One region of the Arthrobacter sedimenti genome, then DNA from elsewhere that is predicted to be linked to it. Evidence: riboswitches for the same ligand, from Rfam matches in the RefSeq annotation. Region 1 holds a riboswitch; each other region holds the start of a gene.
The links. A riboswitch is a leader RNA that binds a small molecule or an ion and turns the genes downstream of it on or off. The one in region 1 is predicted to bind cyclic di-AMP.
Positions count from the first base shown of each region.

Region 2: another riboswitch for cyclic di-AMP. It lies ahead of ACFO0G_RS17260 (C40 family peptidase); the one in region 1 lies ahead of ACFO0G_RS13560 (glycoside hydrolase family 16 protein).
Region 3: another riboswitch for cyclic di-AMP. It lies ahead of ACFO0G_RS08790 (C40 family peptidase); the one in region 1 lies ahead of ACFO0G_RS13560 (glycoside hydrolase family 16 protein).

Region 1 is NZ_JBHSDQ010000005.1:176,807-180,071, forward strand. Features, by position in the region: gene ACFO0G_RS13550 (single-stranded DNA-binding protein) at 1-266, opposite strand, end outside; gene rpsF (30S ribosomal protein S6) at 337-642, opposite strand; cyclic di-AMP (ydaO/yuaA leader) riboswitch at 1,021-1,167, shown strand; gene ACFO0G_RS13560 (glycoside hydrolase family 16 protein) at 1,172-2,287, shown strand; gene ACFO0G_RS13565 (glycosyltransferase) at 2,421-3,265, shown strand, end outside.
Region 2 is NZ_JBHSDQ010000008.1:158,335-161,599, forward strand. Features, by position in the region: gene ACFO0G_RS17255 (NlpC/P60 family protein) at 239-1,024, opposite strand; gene ACFO0G_RS17260 (C40 family peptidase) at 1,187-1,792, opposite strand; cyclic di-AMP (ydaO/yuaA leader) riboswitch at 1,947-2,124, opposite strand; gene ACFO0G_RS17265 (M23 family metallopeptidase) at 2,253-3,074, opposite strand; cyclic di-AMP (ydaO/yuaA leader) riboswitch at 3,086-3,265, opposite strand, start outside.
Region 3 is NZ_JBHSDQ010000003.1:151,319-154,583, forward strand. Features, by position in the region: gene ACFO0G_RS08785 (protein adenylyltransferase SelO) at 1-480, shown strand, start outside; gene ACFO0G_RS08790 (C40 family peptidase) at 591-1,427, opposite strand; cyclic di-AMP (ydaO/yuaA leader) riboswitch at 1,431-1,601, opposite strand; gene ACFO0G_RS08795 (TraR/DksA family transcriptional regulator) at 1,892-2,251, shown strand; gene ACFO0G_RS08800 (DNA alkylation repair protein) at 2,248-2,778, shown strand; gene ACFO0G_RS08805 (DUF1810 domain-containing protein) at 2,799-3,242, shown strand.

The sequences.
Region 1 (3,265 bases):
TCGTAGGAGCGGCTCTTCAGCCTGCCGGTCACGATGACGCGCATACCCTTTGTCAGGGACTCGGCAACGTTTTCGGCTGCTTCACGCCAGACAGCGGCGCGGAGGAACAGGGTCTCCCCGTCCTTCCACTCGTTGGACTGGCGATCAAAGGTGCGGGGGGTGGAAGCGATGGTGAAGTTCGCTACTGCCGAACCGGACGGTGTGAACCGCAATTCCGGGTCATTGGTGAGGTTACCGATGACCGTAATGGTGGTCTCGCCTGCCATCTACTGCCTCCTTGTTCGATCCTGGGTGAAGAGTGCGTTTCCTGCGGGGTAAAGAATGAAGACGGCTGAATTACTCAGCAACAACCTTCTGCTCTTCGGGGCGGGTGATCTTGGTGCGCATGATGGTCTCGTTAAGAGACAGCTGGCGGTCAAGTTCCTTGGCGGTCTCCGGCTTGGCGGTGAAGTTCACCACGGCGTAGATACCTTCGGACTTCTTCTTGATCTCGTAAGCCAGCCGGCGACGGCCCCAGATGTCAACCTTTTCGATGGTTCCACCATCGTTGGTGATGACGTTCAGGAACTTCTGAAGCGACGGCTCAACGGTACGCTCTTCGACCTCGGGGTCGATGATTACCATCAATTCGTAAGGACGCATATGTGAACCCACCTCCTTTGGGCTAAGCGGTTACGGCATTTCCGTAACAGGAGGTTCATTTGCGATTCCGTGCAATGCCTTGCCGCCCGAACGGAGGCAGGCGCAGCACAGACTTCACTATCTTAGTGCATTTGGACCCGATAGGCGATTTGCGCCTGACTCGAGGCTAGCCGCGTGACGGTCTGAGCAGGCATCCCCGGTGACGCTATGTGGAAAACCGGAAAAAGGGGCCGGATGCCACCAAGTCGGGGCACTTCCCGCAGAACCGCGACGTGAGTCCCGTTACCTAATTGTGATTTTAGGGCCGCATTCGTGTACGGTCGAGCGGGGGCCGCCCCCAGCCGGCCCCAATCCCGGATGACGCCCAGCTCTGCCGCTTCCGGTGATCCACCAAGTTCCAGGCAGAGGCGGGGGACCCAAGTGTCACGGGCCTGGCTTGCGCCTGCCCTGGGGTGAAGCCGCACACGCGGCCGGATGCCTCATCCGAACCCGACAGCTAACTCCGCAGGCGTTGAGAGGTAACTTCCCCATGCCCGCACACCGCAAAAACAGCGCCCACCCAGCGCCCCGTTATCAAAAAGAGACCGCCGCCGACGCCCCCCTTCATCCTTCCACCGGGGCCAAACCAGGCCCCGGGCGGCGGCCCTGGCCCCTCGCTGCCGGTCTCGCCGCAGCACTCCTCGGGGCGGCTTCCCTGGGCCTCGGCCTGGCCCAAAGCACCAACCCCACAGATGTGGCGCGGGTGGCGAGCGCCTCCGACACCGGCAGTGGTGTCCCGGTAAGCGATGTCCCCACGAAGGAACCGGCCGTTGCCCCTGCCCCCGCCACGCCCGCTCCGGCACCTTCCCCGGCTGCCGCTCCTGCTCCGGGCCCGTCCCTCCCCCAGGCTCCTGCCGCGGCAGAGCCGCCGGCACCGGCCGTCCCGTCCGCCCCCGAGGCCCCTATCGCCCTGGCGCCGGCCGCGGCCCAGCTGGCCAGCAGCGGCGCGCCGATGCCCACCGGGGTGCCCGGGAACTGGACCCTGGCGTTTGCCGACGACTTCAACGGCGCCGGATTGGACACCGCCAAGTGGTCCGGCTGCTGGTTCTCCCCCGGCTGCGGAACCATGAACAAGGTCTCCACCAGTCCCGCCAACGTCTCGGTGGCCAACGGAAACCTTGCCTTGGGCCTGGCATCCTCCACTTCCGGCGCGTTGGTGTCGACCAACCCGAAGGGCGGCGCAGGCACGGGCTTCCAGTTCACCACCGGCTACGTGGAGGCGCGCATCAAGTTCCCCGGAAACGCCAATGGCCTCTTCAACTGGCCCGCATTCTGGACCACGGGGCAGTCCTGGCCGGCCACCGGCGAGAACGACATCGCCGAGGTGCTCCAGGCGAAGATGACCGTTAATTACCATTCCACTTCCGGCTCGCAGAACCAGGGCGGCGTCGGCGGGAACTGGGCCAATGAATACCACACCTTTGGCCTGCACCGGATGGCCAACTCGTCGGATGTGTACTTCGACGGCGTCAAGGTCAAGTCCTACCCCACGAATGACGGAAACGCCCCGCAGTACATCGTGCTGAACGTGGGCGCCTCGTCAACGAACCCGGCCTACGGCCCCCAGTCCCAGATGCTGGTGGACTACGTGCGGGCCTGGCAGTAGCCAGCCACGCACCCATGTGATGAAGGACGACGGCGGGACCTCCCGCCGTCGTCCTTTCGCTTTTCCTGTGGTTTCCCTCAAGGTTGCCTAAAGCAACCCTTCCCCCCTTGATGTGATCCATTACACTCTTGCAATGAAGCTCCTGTACGTGACGGAAAGCGTGCCCAACCGGGATCCGGAACTGGGGGATGGCAGCTCCATGATTCCGTACGAGGTGATCCTGCACCTTCCCGCCGATGTTGCCGTCACGCTGCTGACTTTCTCCGGTCCCGTTCCGGTCCCGGCAGCCATCAGGAACCGGTGTGAGACGGTGTACGAACTGGCACCGCGGGAAGAACTATCGGCCTTCGTGCGGTCCCTGGGCGGCCTCACCGGCCTGGGAAAACAGCGGCGCGCCACACCCTCCGCCCGCGCTGCCGCCGCCCGCCTGTCCGCCGGCCAGGACGCCACGCTGATCCACGGACCGCACGCCCTCTTCCTGTCCCACCACATCACCGGGCCGTTAGTGCTGCAGACGGTGGACCCCTGGTCCATCCGGGCCGGCATGGACACCGCCATCGCGCGGACGTTCCGGCCCGCCTACCGGCTGCGTGAAGAGTTGGCGGCACGCGCTGAACGGCAGTTGCCGGCAAGAGCCCGGCTGCTGACCGTCGGGGCGCAGGACGCTGCCGCGTGGGCCGCCAAGCTGGGCAGGCCGGTCAGGAGCATCCCCAACGGAACGGAAGTGGCAACAGGACCCCGCAGGAGGCGGGATGTACCCGTGGTGTGTTTCGCGGGCAGCCTCAACTACGCCCCCAATGTGGACAGCGCCGCTGTATTGGTTGAAAGAATCGCGCCCCAGGTGTGGCGGGAGGTGCCGGACGCCCGCTTCGTCATCGCGGGGCGCCGGCCCACACCGGCCGTGCAGGCACTGGCCGGCCCACAGGTGGAAGTCCTGGCCAACGTGCCCTCCATCCTGGACGTATTCCACGGGGCCGA
Region 2 (3,265 bases), on a different contig from region 1:
CAGGGGCACGAGGGCCGGCTGCCCTCGGCATGTCCGGGCTATGGATCGACATCACAAGAGTAAACAGAGAAGTGCAAAATCAGGTAATCGCCGCCCGGATGCCGTGCCGGAAAAGGCGACGCCGGGCAGTCATCCCCGGCCGGCCTGGAGCTGCTTTAAACGCAAAGGACCCCCGCCGGGAGGGCGGGGGTCCTTTGACGGTAGGCACCGGCTGTTGCCTGTGCCGCACGCGAGGTGCTTACCTGACGTGGATGAAAACCGGTCCGGAGCCCACGTTTGCGCTGAAGACCACGGTGTCGTTGCCGTTGAAGCCTCCATGGACGGCCATGCCATTTCCGGCGTAGACAGCGATGTGTGCCATTCCTCCACCACCATCGGCGTAGTAGATGAGGTCTCCGGGCTGGGCCTGGGAGGCAGGCACCGTGTCACCGAGGGACAGGTACCCGGCGGGCCAGTCATGGAAGTGGATTCCGACTGCGGCCAAGGCGTTGGTCACCAGCATGGTGCAGTCCTGGTGGACACCGAGCTGGGCGTAGGCGGCGGAGAGGATTGCGGCACCCTTGCCGCTGGCGGAAGCCTGCGCCGCAGGAGCGGCCGGGGCAGCAGCGGTGGCAACCTTGGCCGTGACCTTGGGAGCAGCAACGGGCTGGGCAGCGGGCTCAGCGGCGGGAGCAGGGGCAGCTTCCTGCACTTCAACCTGCGGCTCCGGCTCGACGACGGGCGCCGGCGTGGTGGTCACGGCGGGCTTCTCGAAGCTGATGGCAATGGTGGAAGCTGCGGAAATCGGGGCGTCGACCGCGGATTCAACTTCCAGTGCGGAGGCAGGAGCAGAGTCGCGCTTGACGTTCGCGTCGGCGGCATTCGCGGCAATGCCGCTGGTCAGGACCAGGCCGGAAGCTGCGGCAATGACAGCGGCCTGGCGGCCCATGCCGCCGGCGTTGTCGCTGACAGCCTTGGCAATGACTGCGATCGAGTTGGTCTTGGTGACCTCGGCGCGGTGCCGTGCGGTAGCACGAGTCGTCATCAGTTCTCTCTTTCGTTTTCCTTGCGACCGCATGTAGGCAGGCAAAGGGTGGTAGACGCGCCGGCATCTTGGGGGTACGCCGGCGCGTCCCGAACGGGGATGTGGTTTCTAGCGAAGAAGCTTTGGGCAAAGAAATAGCCCTTGGAGCATGGAGCCCAAGAACTATTTATTGAGGTGGTAGTACGACGAGCTACCGGTGGCTGCAGGCGAGTGGAGCAGCGTGCCCTGTGAGGGGTTGAGTGCGCTGATCATCATGCCGTTGCCGACGTAGATGCCGACGTGCGCTCCACCGTTCTGGACAACCAGGTCACCGGGCTGCGGGGTGGAGGTGGGGCTCATGATGCTCCACGCGTTGGTGCGGGGAATGCTGATACCGGCCTGGGCGTACACCCACTGCACGAAACCGGAGCAGTCCCAACCGGTGACGGGGCTGGTGCCGCCCCAGACGTACGAGTGGCCGATGCCGGTGTAGGCGATGGCTGCGATGCCTGAGGTGGACGCGGAGGACACGGTCTCGGCGGTCTTGGTGACCGGGGAGGCGTCCTGGCCGGCGGCAGCGGCAGCAGTGGCTGCGCCGTTCGCCGTGTCGGTGGACTGGGTGCGCACCGCTTCCACCTTCGGAGCAGCGGTGGTCTTCACCACGGGGCGCTCGAAGGAAACCGTGGCAGTGGGGGCAGCGGTGACGGCGAGGGCCGTCTGGGCCGAACCGGACTCGGTGGACGCTGAGACACCGGCAGTGGTGTCGGCAGCGGTGGCCGGCAGTCCCATGCTCAGGATGAGGCCCGATGCGGCTGCCACAACGGCAGCCTGGCGGCCTACGGTCCCGGCATTTGCACTTACGGCCTTGGAAACGGCATCCAAGGGGCTGGTGCGAACCGTTTGCGCACGGTGGCGCGCAGAATGATGGCGTGAAGACACGAAGGTAGCCTCTCCCAATGCCTGCGAGGTGAGCTGTCGGATTCGGATGGGAGTCACCCGGCCACGCTGCTTCCTGGGAAGCTTGTGACTTAACCCCAAGGCCTTCTGGAAGAAGGCCGAAATTGGTTCCCCCGCCCCTGCCAGACGATGAAATGCGAACGGACCTTGAGCGGTGGCAGAGTTAGGCAATCCACTCAAGAGCGTCAACTTCGGAAAAGTTGACGCGAGTTAGACGGTACAGCAGTTTTGTTTCAATGTCACATTCAGGTCACGGCGAGTCACGGCGATCTGAGAGTGGACAATCATTCGGTTACAACCAGCCCATGGGATCGACCACTTCGCCGTTGACCTGGACCTCGAAGTGCAGGTGGCAGCCGGTGGACGCGCCGGTGGTGCCGCTCAGGGCCACAACGTCCCCGCGGGACACGGTCTGGCCCACCTTGACGTTGAAGGATGACAGGTGGTTGTACGTGGTTTCCAGCCCATTTCCATGGTCAATAACCACCCGGTTTCCGCCGCCGAACTGATGCCAGCCAGCGAAGGTCACGGTACCGGTGGCGGCCGCCAGGACGGAGGTCCCGCATTGCGCCACAAAGTCCTGGCCCCTGTGGAAGTCGCCCGACCCCCCGGTAATGGGACTGACCCTGTAACCGAAGGGGGAAGCGGTGACAAGCGAGGCCAGCGGTGCGGCCAGGGTGCCGGCTGACGCGGCACGCGTCACGGAGCCGGCCGACTGGGCACTCAGGAGTTGCTTCAGCTTTCCGTCCGGATCGGCCTGGGTCACCACTGCCGAGCGGCTGAAGTCGATCTGGGCACCGATATCTGCTGAAATCTGGGGCTGGGGCGTGACGGAGGAGGCTGCGACCGGGGCGCTGCCGGCGGCGTCAGTGGCCATAACGGGACCTGTGGCGGGCACAGTCACAGTCAGAACCAGGCCGGTGGCAGCAAGGGCCATGCCGGCTTTCTGGCCTATGCCGCTGGCGGCTGCAAACTCCGTCATCTGGCGGAATGGACCCCGGCGGCGGCGGGCGTCGCGATGGAGGTCGCGGGGGCGCTCCGCTGCGGCATCTTCGACAACCCGCGGTGCCGAAGGGGGGCCGGCAGCACGGCGGCGTCCCCGGGGGGTCTGCATGGTCAAGAAGGGTTTCCTCTCTGGAGAAGCCTGCGGAGTTAGCTGTCGGATTCGGGTCAGAGAGATCAAAGACCCGGCCCGCCAAGGGCAAGCTTCTGCGCAGGGATATTCCCGGAAGAATCCTTCACTGGAGAGGCTTGCTGCTGACGGACTTCACCCCAAGGCAGTCCCCCGCTGCCGATTGTGGTTCC
Region 3 (3,265 bases), on a different contig from region 1:
TTCCGGGGGCAATACAGCAGGGCGTGGACCAGCGGGATGAATGCCAAGCTCGGCCTTGGCAGCGGCGGGGGCAGTGACGGGGAAACCACGTCCGCGCTGGTGGACGGCGCCATTGACATCCTGAAAGACGGCCCCGTGGACTACACCCTCTTCTTCCGTAACCTTGGCAAGGCGGCCCGGGGCGACCTTCGCCCGGTCCGCGGCATGGTTCTTGATCTGGCCGCGTTCGATTCCTGGGCGGAGCGGTGGCAGGCACTTGAACCGGACGCGGAGCTGATGGACAGCGTCAACCCGGCGTACATCCCCAGGAACCACCTTGTGGAGGAGGCGCTGGCCGCTGCCACGGGCGGAACCCTGGCACCCTTGCAGCAGCTGCTGGAGGCAGTCAGCGATCCCTTCACCGAGCGGTCCGGGCTGGAACGCTACGCGGAAGGCGCCCCTGAAGATTTCGGCAGCTACATGACCTTCTGCGGGACCTGACAGCTGCGGATGCGGAGGGCAGATGCGACAGGAGGGCGGCAGCCGGTGTACCGGCTGCCGCCCTCCTGTTTCAATGCCTGCGCGGATGCGCGCCTTCGGTTGCGCGAAGACTAGGCGACGCGGACTGCTGAGTAGCCGCCCAGCCAGCTGATGGAGTGCACCTGGGTGTCGTAGCCGTTCACGCCGCCGCTGACAACCTGGCCGTTACCGGCGTAAACGCCCACGTGGCCGGAGGTTATGATCAGGTCGCCGGGAGCAGGAGCGCTGACCACGGTGCCGTACTGGAAGAACTGGGTGGGGGCAAGATCGCCAACGGACTTGCCCACCGAGCGCAGCGCCTTCTCAACCATGGCAGTACAGTCCTGCTGCACGCCCAGCTGGCTGTAGGCGTTCGCCAGGATGGCAGCGCCGGTGCCCGTGCCGCTGGGGGCTGATACGGGGGTGGCCGAGGCGTAGGACATGTTCATGCCGGTGTTGGCCGGAGCGGCGGCTGCAGTCTGCACGGGCGCTGCTGCCGGAGCCGGAGCCGGTGCGGCGGTGTAACCGGCGCCGGGGATCTGGATCTGGTCGCCCGGGTAGATAACCGAGGACAGGCCCAGGCCGTTGGCGGCCAGGACATCGTTCAGGCTGACGCCGTAAGCAGATGCGATGGCACCGAGGGTATCGCCGGAAACTACGGTGTGGACGCTTCCTGCTGCCGCTGCCGCAACGGGGGCGGCAGGTGCGGAGTAGGCCTGCACGTTGGTCTTTTCAGTGGTGTCCGGGCCGGTGACACCGGCGTGGGCCGGGGCGCCGACGCCGAAGGCAATGCCGGACGCTGCAGCAACTGCCAGCGCGGGGCGGCCCAGCGAGCGGGCCTGGGACTTGGCTGTCACGGCGAGGCCCTCGAGAACAATCGAGCGGGCCGGAGTTGCGCGGTGACGGGCAGGGGTGGAATTTTTTGACACGGTTGATCGCCTCTCCCATGCCTGCGGGGTGAGCTGTCGGGTTCGGGCTGGAGATACCCGGCCGGAAGCATCCCCGTAACGGACGGAGGCGCTATCGACTTAACCCCAAGGCCACAAGTGGCCGCGGAAACTTGGTTCCCCCGTCCCTGCCAGCTGGAGCGGTTGTATCCCATGATCAGCGGCAGGGCTCGGCATACTGATGGGAATGTCCCGACTGAGAGGGACACCTGAAGACCATAACCCACATGCGGCGGCATTGTCACATTTGGATAACATACGAGGTCCCGCTCTCGAATTCCGCAAACGTTTGGATGTTACCTCCGTCCCGGGTTTAAGCTCGGCTAATAGCCATGGCGTGCAGCCCGGTAACGGTGCGGACACGGGCGCGAGGGGGATGCTGCTGGCCCCACGGCACGGGCCGTTTCCATGCCGACGGTTCCCGGTCGGACCGCTAGGCTGATTACATGCCAGATTTCGACCGGTTCCGCGTGCTGCTCGAAGAGGAGCGGGCGCGGCGGCTGGAGCTGCTGCCGGCGCTGCGGGCCGACATAGACGCGGCGAATTCGGCCCGGCAGGACTCCAACGTCGATGACGAGCACGATCCCGAAGGGGCCACGATCGCCTTCGAGCTCTCACAGGCTTCGGCGCTCCTGAAGCAGAGCTCGGCCGGCCTGGACCAGATTGACGCGGCGTTGACCCGCCTGGCCGCGGGGACCTACGGCGCCTGCGCAGTATGCGGTGAACCCATTGCGGAGGGCAGGCTGGAAGCGCGGCCGTGGACGCCGTTTTGTATCCGGCACGCCTCGTCCGGCCGGGGACGATGACCGGCCCTGCGGAGGTGGTGTCCGCCGCGGTGGAGTTCGTTGACCGGACCCTCCAGAACGAAGGCGCCTGGTATCGGGCGGACGACGTCGGGAACCGGCTGGGCTGGGCGCTGGACTCTTATGGCTCTTCCATCGGAGCGGTGCGCGGCACGGTGCGCGACACGCTGCGTAAATTCAAGGACCTGGACCACGACGCCACGGTGATGCTTGCTTCCGCCCTGTGGGGACAGCCCAGGCCCGGCTCCCGCCCGGTGTTTGAGCGCCGGTTGGCGGCGGTGGTGCTGTTGCAGTCAAGGGTGCGGCTGCTTCGGCACTCGGACCTGACCCGGCTCGAAGGCTTCCTGCGTTCCGCCCAGGCCGCTGACCTGACCCAACCTCTCCTTGCCGACGTCCTGGTGCCGCTGCTGTCCGGCCTCGGGGAGCGCGAGCGCCACCGGGCCGGTGTGGTCCTGGCCCGGTGGCGGGACGACCCCGACCCGCAGCTTCAGGAGGCGGCAGCCGCCCTCGACAACGATTTGACCCTTTGACCTTAAACCGGGAGATCCACATGAACGAGCACTTTGACCTTGACCGTTTTGTTGCCGCGCAAGACAGCGGCGGTACCTATGACCAGGCGCTGGGGGAGCTGCAGGTCGGGAGGAAATCCGGGCACTGGATGTGGTTCGTCTTCCCGCAGATTTCCGGTTTGGGGCAGAGTGCAACGTCCCGCAAATACGCCATCTCCTCACTGGCTGAGGCCCGCGCCTACCTGGACCACGACGTGCTGGGCCCGCGGCTCCTGGAATGCGCCCTGGCCCTGGCCAACCACGCCGACCAGCCCGCCGAAGACATATTCGGCGGCATCGATGCCAGGAAGCTGCGATCGTCCATGACACTGTTTCTCCGGGCGGCACCCGGAGAAACAGTGTTCAAGACTGTCCTGGCCCAGTTCTTCGATGGCGAGCCGGACCCGGCCACCGACGAAATCCTGGCCGGCCAGGCCGCTGACTGACCTCAGGTTGACGGGTCAGCCGG